2 regions of the Kitasatospora sp. NPDC049285 genome follow, and region 2 is predicted to be linked to the other one. Evidence: riboswitches for the same ligand, from Rfam matches in the RefSeq annotation. Region 2 holds a riboswitch; the other holds the start of a gene.

Evidence for each region. Region 2 has a riboswitch for S-adenosylmethionine ahead of AB0K51_RS21670 (putative leader peptide). Riboswitches for the same ligand answer to the same signal wherever they lie in the genome.
Region 1: another riboswitch for S-adenosylmethionine. It lies ahead of AB0K51_RS02655 (aminotransferase class V-fold PLP-dependent enzyme); the one in region 2 lies ahead of AB0K51_RS21670 (putative leader peptide).

What each region holds. Positions count from the first base shown of each region.
Region 1 covers NZ_JBFAQR010000002.1:191,171-195,372, reverse strand. The annotation lists gene AB0K51_RS02665 (rhomboid family intramembrane serine protease) at 1-261, shown strand, start outside; gene AB0K51_RS02660 (Lrp/AsnC ligand binding domain-containing protein) at 258-539, shown strand; gene AB0K51_RS02655 (aminotransferase class V-fold PLP-dependent enzyme) at 561-1,937, opposite strand; SAM riboswitch class IV at 1,985-2,102, opposite strand; gene trpD (anthranilate phosphoribosyltransferase) at 2,312-3,382, opposite strand; gene AB0K51_RS02645 (hypothetical protein) at 3,523-3,948, opposite strand.
Region 2 covers NZ_JBFAQR010000034.1:40,240-44,441, reverse strand. The annotation lists gene AB0K51_RS21680 (NtaA/DmoA family FMN-dependent monooxygenase) at 1-1,128, opposite strand, end outside; gene AB0K51_RS21675 (LLM class flavin-dependent oxidoreductase) at 1,149-2,372, opposite strand; gene AB0K51_RS21670 (putative leader peptide) at 2,527-2,673, opposite strand; SAM riboswitch class IV at 2,733-2,845, opposite strand; gene AB0K51_RS21665 (FUSC family protein) at 3,055-4,202, shown strand, end outside.

The DNA.
Region 1 (4,202 bases), on a different contig from region 2:
GGCGCGTACCTGCGGCTCTATCCGAAGGCCCGGGTGACCACCCTGGTGCCGATCCTGCTCTTCCTGCCGCTGCGCTTCCCCGCCTGGCTGGTGCTCGGCCTGTGGTTCGCCCTGCAGTGGTGGTCCGTCAGTTCCGGCGGCACCGGGGTCGCCTACCTGGTCCACGTGATCGGATTCGCCACCGGCTGGCTGTTCGCCTGGGCCGCCCGTCCGGCGGGGGATACCCTGGGCGCACCTTCTCGAACAGGAGTTGCTCAGTGATCACCGCGATCGTCCTCATCAACACCAGCGTCGACCGGATCCCCGAAATCGCCGAGGCGATCGCCGCCATCGAGGGCGTCACCGAGGTCTACTCCGTGACCGGCACCTACAACCTGATCGCCATGGTCCGGGTACGCGGCCACGAGGACCTGGCCGAGGTGATCCCCGGCCGTCTGAACAAGATCCCCGGCGTGATCGACACCGAGACCCACATCGCCTTCCGCACCTACTCCCAGCACGACCTGGAGGCGGCCTTCTCGCTCGGCCTGGACGAGTAGCGGCCGCCTCCCCGGGCGGGCTCAGCGCTGGCGGCCCCGGTCGATCTCCGCGGCCGCCACGCAGCGCCCGCCCTCGTTGCGGTAGCTCCACTTCGCGCCGTCGGTGACCAGCTCCCGAACGGCCGTCAGGAACCGCTCCAGGTGCTCCTCCGGGGTGCCCGCGCCGAAGCTCACCCGGATCGCGTTCAGGCTGCGCTCCCCCGGCAGCGAGGGCTCCGGCGCGCCGCACTCGCTCGGCGCGGCCTCCTCGCCCCCGAGCAGGGTGCGCACCAGCGGGTGCGCGCAGAACAGCCCGTCCCGCACCCCGATCCCGTACTCGGCGGAGAGCGCCGCCGAGAAGTGCGAGCTGTTCCAGCCCTGCACCACGAAGGACACCACGCCGACCCGGTCCGCCTCGGCGCCGAACAGGCTGAGCACCCGCACCTCGGGGATCGCGGCCAGACCCGCCGTCAGCTTCGCCACCAGCGCCCGCTCGCGGGCCTCCAGCGCGTCGAACCCCGCCTCGGTCAGCGCCCGGCAGGCCGAGGCCACCGCGTACGCCCCGATCACGTTCGGCGAGCCCGCCTCGTGCCGCGCCGGGCCGGTGTGCCACTCGACCGCCACCGAGCCGTCCAGCTCCCGCGCCACCGTCCGGCTCGCCCCGCCGCCGGCCAGGTACGGCTCCGCCGCGTCCAGCCAGTCGGAGCGGCCCGCCAGCACGCCGGCGCCGAACGGCGCGTACAGCTTGTGCCCGGAGAACGCCACCCAGTCGACGTCCAACTCCCGCACCGAGAGCCGGTGGTGCGGCGCCAGCTGGGCCGCGTCCAGCACCACCCGGGCGCCGTACCGGTGGGCGACCTCGGTCAGCTCGCGCACCGGCCACAGCTCGCCGGTGACGTTCGACGCCCCGGTCACGCAGAACAGCTTCGGCCCGTCCGCCGCGCCCAGCAGCGCCTCCTCCAGCGCCGCCACCGCCTCCGCGTGCGAGCGCGGCGCCCGCAGGTAACGCACCGTCAGGCCCTCCCGCCGCCAGGGCAGCAGCGAGGCGTGGTGCTCCGTCTCGAACGCGAACACCTCGGTCCCGGCCGGCACCGCGCCCGCCAGCAGGTTCAGCGAGTCGGTGGTCGCCCGGGTGAACACCACCTGGTCGCCGTCCCGCAGCTCCAGGAACTCCGCCACCGTCCGCCGGCTCTGCTCGAACAGGTCGGTCGACAGCTGCGACAGGTACCCGGCCCCGCGGTGCACCGAACCGTAGTACGGCGCGTACGCCGCCACGTCGTCCCAGACCCGCTGCAGGGCCGGCGCGCTCGCCGCGTAGTCCAGCGCCGCGTAGGTGACCTTCGCCCCCGACGCCAGCGGAACCTCGACGTCATGCCCCAGCACGGCCAGCGGCGCACAGATCTCGGTGGTCACGGACATGGATGCACTCCTCCACGGGGTGAGGACCCCGGGGTGCATCGACCGGTGGTCCGCGCTTGCCGCACGGACTGATCGCCGCACGGCCCGGTCCTCACCCAGGGCACCCCGCCACGGACGGAGGGTTGCCGGACAGCAAGCTGGGGCTTGTCGCTGCCACTCATGACCTGCGGTCAGCCTACACGAGGCCTCGATCGTCTCAAGCCCCGTCCACCCCTCGGACAACCTGTGCCCCGTCAGGGGCGCGGGGAACTGCGCGAGCGGCCATGCACCTACCGCCAGGTCGCGCTCCCACGTGCAACTCCCCGCCCACATCGCGACCTTGCTGGTGGGCGCCTTCCGCTTCTCGCAGTTCCCCGAGCCCCTGCATGTCCTCCCTACTGTGTCGCCTCGGCCCACCGCTTCAGCAGCTCCGCCGCCGCCCCCGAATCGATCGCGGCCGCGGCTCGCTCCATCCCCGCCGCCAGCTGCTCGGCCAGCGGCGCATCCCCCAGCTCCAACGCCACCAGCGCGGACGCCGTGTTGAGCAGCACCGCGTCCCGGACCGGCCCGCGTTCGCCCGCCAGCACCCGGCGGGCGACCGCCGCGTTGAACTCGGCGTCGGCCCCGCGCAGCGCCTCGATGCCCACCAGCTCGATGCCCACGTCCCGCGGGTCGAACTGAGTCTCCGTCACCTCGCCGTCGCGCACGATCCACACGTGCGAGGTGGTGGTGATGGTCAGCTCGTCCAGGCCGTCGTCGCCGCGGAACACCAGCGCCGTCGCGCCGCGCCGCGCCAGCACCCCGGCGATCAGGCCGGCCAGCCGGGTGTCGAAGCACCCGATGGCGTGCGAGGTGACCTTGGCCGGGTTGGTCAGCGGGCCGAGGATGTTGAAGACCGTCGGCACCGCCAACTCGCCGCGCGCCTGCGCGGTGTGCCGCATCGAGGGGTGGAACTTCGCCGCGAAGCAGAAGGTCAGCCCGACCTCCTCGGCGACCTCCGCGACCCGGGCCGGCGCCAGGTCCAGGTTGATGCCGAGCCGGCCCAGCACGTCGGAGGAGCCGGAGGCCGAGGACGCGGCCCGGTTCCCGTGCTTGACCACCTTCGCGCCGGCCGCGGCCGCCACGATCGCCGACATGGTGGAGATGTTGACGGTCTTCGCCCGGTCGCCGCCGGTGCCGACGATGTCGACCGCGGGGCCGGGGATCTCGAGCGGCTCGGCGTGCGCGTACATCGTCTCGACCAGACCGGAGATCTCCTCGACGGTCTCGCCCTTGGCGCGCAGCGCGATGGTGAAGCCCGCGACCTGGACCGGGGTGGCCTCGCCGCTCATGATGCGGTCCATCGCCCAGGCGGTGTCGGCCTGGGTGAGGTCGTCGCCCTTCAGCAGCGAGGTCAGCAGGTCGGGCCAGGTGCGGACCACCTGCGCGGGGTCGCTACCGCCGTTCGCAGAGTGCACGTTCACCATGGCCGTCTCCAGCTCTCATCTCGTGTACCGGCGGCCCGCGGGCGGCCGGAAGGGATGGAGTCAGCCTATCGAGGGAGCGGGGACGGCCGCCCTGGGTTGCCGTCCCCTTCTCTCCAGTTGAGACGCCCCGGTGGGGACGGTCAGCGCCCGGCCGGGGTCCGCCGCGCGAGCCGGGCCCGCAGCAGGGTGGCCGACGCGTCGACCAGCGCGACCGGGTCCACCGGGTGGGAGACCGCCGCGTCGGCGCGGCTCCACGCGGCGAGCCAGGAGTCCTGCGGGCGGCCGATCACCACCAGCACCGGCGGGCAGCCGTAGATCTCGTCCTTCAACTGGCGGGTGAGACCGAGCCCGCCGATCGGGACGGCCTCGCCGTCCAGCACGCACAGGTCGATGCCGCCCTTCTCCAGGGCCCGCAGCACCGCGGCGGCGGTGGCGCACTCGAGGTACTCGACCGCGGGGAGGTCCGCGGCGGGCCGGCGGCCGAGCGCGAGGGTCACCTGCTCGCGCGTGTTGCGGTCGTCGCTGTAGACGAGAACGGTGAGCGTCTCGTCGGAATGCTGCGCCATGGCCCCTGCTCCCTGGTGCTCGTCCTCTTATATGTGTCCCCGGCCGAACGGCCCAGTGTGACCCGGGCCACGTCCACTCCGGATGCTACTCCCGCGCACCCCTCCTGAAGAGACCCCGGCGCGATCTCGCTCAAGGCGCCGCGCCCGGAGCTCACCCTCGCGGCCTACCCGGGTCACCTGATCCGAACAACCGTCAGAAAACGGGCGCGACGCGACACGGGCATACCGCACGCACCGGACACTCCGAGGGAGAC
Region 2 (4,202 bases):
CTGCCGCCCGGTCACCTCGATGACCAGTTCGCGGATGGACAGCCGCTTCGCCTCGGCGAGCGCCCGCCACTCGGCGGCGACCGCGAACGGGTCCCGGTGGGCGCGCACCGCCGCCCGGCCCTGGACGACGGTGTGCTCGCCGGGCAGCGGGTCGACGTCCGGCAGCGGGCCGTCCGGGTCGTAGGCGCTCAGGTCGCGGTTCCAGACCTGCTCCAGCGTGCGGAGGGCGGTCTGCCCGCTGACCTGCTGACGGCGGATCAGCTCGGCCTTCTCCCGGGCGTCGGCGTCGCTGTCGCCGAGCACGAAGGTCACCCCGGGCAGGATCTTCAGATCGTCCCGCTCGCGGCCGTACTTCGCCAGCCGGTCCTTGACGTCGGTGTAGAACGCCCGGCCCGCCTCCAGGGTGCCGTGCCGGGAGAAGATGGCGTCGGCCGCCGACGCGGCGAACTCCCGGCCCTCCTCGGAGTCGCCGGCCTGGAAGACGACGGGGCGCCCCTGCGGGCTGCGCGGCACGTCGAACCGCCCGGAGATGTCGAACTGGCTGACGCGGTGGGCGAACCGGCCCGGGTCCGGCTCGCCCAGGAAGACGCCGGACGCCCGGTCCGCGACGATCTCGTCGCCGCGCCAGGAGTCGAACAGCACCCCGGCCGCGGTGAGGAACTGGCGCGCCCGCTCGTAGCGGTCCTCCTGGGCGAGGAAGCCGCCGCGCCGGAAGTTCTCGCCGGTGAAGGCGTCCCAGGAGGTCACCACGTTCCACGCGGCGCGACCCGCCGACAGGTGGTCCAGCGAGGCGAACTGCCGTGCCACCTCGTACGGTTCGTTGAAGGTGGAGTTGATCGTCCCGGCCAGGCCGAGCCGGTCGGTGACGGCGGCCAGCGCGGCCAGCACGGTGAAGGTGTCGGGCCGCCCGACCACGTCCAGGTCGTAGATCTCGCCGTTCTGCTCGCGCAGCCGCAGGCCCTCGGCGAGGAAGAGGAAGTCGAACCTGGCGCGCTCCGCCGTCCGCGCGAAGTGGACGAAGGAGGAGAAGTCGATCTGGCTGCCGGCCGCCGGATCGCTCCACACGGTGGTGTTGTTGACGCCGGGGAAGTGCGCGGCGAGGTGGATCTGCTTGACGGGCTTGCTCATGGCGGTGCGGTCCTTCCGGCTCAGACGAGGGCGCCGGCGGCGGGCGCGGCGTAGCGGTTGGCGGGGCGGGGCAGGCCGAGCAGCCCGCGCAGGGTCGACGCCTCGTAGGCGGTGCGGAACAGCCCGCGGCGCTGGAGCTCCGGCACCAGGGCGCGGGTGATCTGCTCCAGGTCGTGCGGGAGCGTGCCGGGCCGCAGCCGGAACCCGGTCAGCCCGGCCTGCTGCCACTCCCGCAGCAGGTCGGCGAGGGCGGCGGGCGTGCCGGCGAAGATCCGGGCGTCGCTGCCGTACGCCTCGCCCGCGCGCTCGTCCAGCCGCGCCAGGCGGTCGGCGGCGGCGCCCGGCTCCGGATCGAGGAAGACCACCAGGTCGCCGAAGACGTGCACCGTCTCCTCGGCGCGCCCCGCGGCGGCCTGCGCGGTGCGGATCTCCGCGACGATCGCGCGGGCGTCCGCCGCGTCGGCGGGCGTGACGAACGCCAGGTCCGCCGAGCGGCCGGCCAGCCGGTACGGCTCGCCCCGGTGCGCCAACGCCGCGACGAGCGGCTGGCCCTGCGGCGGACGCGGCGTGATGGAGGGCCCCCGCACGCTGAACCGGCTGCCCTCGAAGTCGATGTAGTGGAGCTTCGCGCGGTCGACGAACCGGCCGCTCGCGACGTCGCGGATCTCCGCGTCGTCCTCCCAGCTGTCCCACAGGCGCCGCAGCACCTCCACGTAGTCCTCCGCCTCGCCGAAGGACTCCCGCAGGGCGGCCAGGCCGGCCGGCGAGTCCAACTCCTCCAGCCGCAGGCCCGGCGCGGGCCGGCGGCCGAAGTGCGCGGCCTCGTCGGAACGCCCGGACACCTTCACCCGGACACCCGCCCGGCCCCCGCTGACGTGGTCGAGCGTCGCGACCGCCTTGGACAGGTGGAACGGCTCGGTGTGGGTGACCACCGCGGTCGGCACCAGCCCGACGTGCCGGGTCAGCGGTGCGACGCGGGAGGCGATCAGCACCGCGTCCAGCCGGCCCCGCACCTGGTCGGTCCGCCGGTCCGGCTCGAACGGGTGGGTGGACTGCAGACTCAACGCGTCCTCGAGGGTGACCAGGTCCAGCAGGCCGCGCTCGGCCTCGGCGACCAGGTCGGCCCAGTACCGGGCGGTGAACAACTCCTCGGTCCTGGCACCGGGTTCGCGCCACGCGGCGGGGTGCCAGCCGGCGCCGTCCAGCGCGACGGCCAGGTGCAGGGGTACGGGGGAATCGGGCATGGCGGGACCGCCTCCGGTTCGGGGGGAAGGGACGTCGAGGGTGCGTCACACCGCGCGCACGGACGCCGGCCACGGGCCGGCGCGGAAGTGGCGGACACGGTGACGCGGGGTCAGACGACAGGCGTAGGGCGGCGCGGGGCCGGGTGACGCGGCGTCAGGCGGCGCGGTACGGCGTGCCGCGACGCGCGACGGCGTGCGGCGTCGCCGGACACAGCGCGGTGGACACGCGCTGCAGATCGATGTGCAGCCGCGCGTACGTCGTGGTGACCCGGCAGCGGGCCTTCACGGTGACGACCGCCATGGGCCTGGACATCTCCCGCACCGCCGCCACCTCCGTCCCGACCGGTTCGCACCGCTTCGAGCTCGCGCTTGCGGCACCGTTCTCGGCACCGCCGGGTCGTCACCTGGAGCACCCCGCCGCGCGGGAGGGTTGCCGGTCAGCAAGCCAGGGCTCGTCGCTGACACTCATGACCTGGCTGCACCGTAACCCGCCACCGGCGTCCGGCACAATCCCGTCGGACACCCACCGGACGGGCCCGCCTGACGGGCCGTCGGCCGGGCCCGGTGGGTGCGACCGGGCGCCGCCGGTAAGCCGACACGGCCCCGTAACGAGGGCGCAGCGGTCCCGTCGCATCGCCCGCCTACTGTGGTGGCCGACGACATCCCCGGCCTCAGGAGGACCGTGCACCGTCCGGCCGCCGCCCCGCCACCCGCCTGGCTCGCCCACGTCACACGCCGTCAGCCGGGCCCGATCCCCTGGGCGGCGATGGCCCGCGGCACGCTCGGCTCCGGGCCGCTGCTCGCGCTCGGCGTCGCCACCGACCGGCACGGCGCGGGCGTGCTCGCCGGACTCGGCGCCATGTTCGCCTCCATCAACGACCGCCCCGGCACCCGGCGCACCGGGCTCCCGCACATCGGGCTGCCCGCGCTGGCCGGCGCCGCCGGGCTGCTGCTCGGCCGCGCCGACGGGTGGCCGGCCGTGGCGCTGCTGGCCGTCGTCGGCCTGGTCTCCGGGGCGATCAGCGTCCGCGGCCCGGTCAGCTCGGCCGCCGCGGTCCAACTGCTGGTGCTCACCGCCGTCGGCGGCGGCATGCCGCTCGCCATGCCGGGTCCGGTGAAGGCGGCCTGCTACCTGGCCGGCGCCGGCTGGATCCTGCTGCTGCGCCTCCTGCACCCGCGGCGCGGCGGGCCCACCGGTCCGCGCCACGGCGAACGCCTGCTGGTGGCCGCCGTGTTCGACGCGCTGGCCGACGCGCTCGACGCCGTCGGCACCCCCGCCGCCGAACCGGCCCGGCGGCGGCTCACCGCGGCCCTCGACCGCGCCGACGAGGCGCTGCGGCTGCGCCTGCTGGTGCGGCTGCGGCACACCGGCGCGGACGACCGGCTCGCGGCCCGCGCCGCCGCCGCGTCCGCCCTGTGCGAGGCCGGCGTCGCCCTGCTGTGGGAGGCCGCACCGCTGCCCGCCCGGATCAGCGTCGGCCCGCGCCGCCTCGCCGCCGCCGTCCGCGACGACGGCCCGCCCGGCCCGCTGCCCGCCCCCGCCCCCGGCACCCCGGCCCGCCTCGCCTTCGACCGGGCGGTCCTGGCCGCGGGCGTCGCCTTCGCCACCCGACCCGGTGCCGGACGGCGCACCGCGCTCCGACTCCGGACGGGCGAGGCGGGGGCGACGGGTGGGCCGGTGCGGCTGCGCGGGTCCCGGGCGAGCGGCCCGGCCGGGCGGGAGTACGGGGTGCGGGTGGCGGCGTGCGTCGCGGCCAGCGCCGCCGTCGCGCACCTGCTGCGCGCGGACCACTGGTACTGGCTGCCCGTCACCGCCGCGTTCCTGGTCAA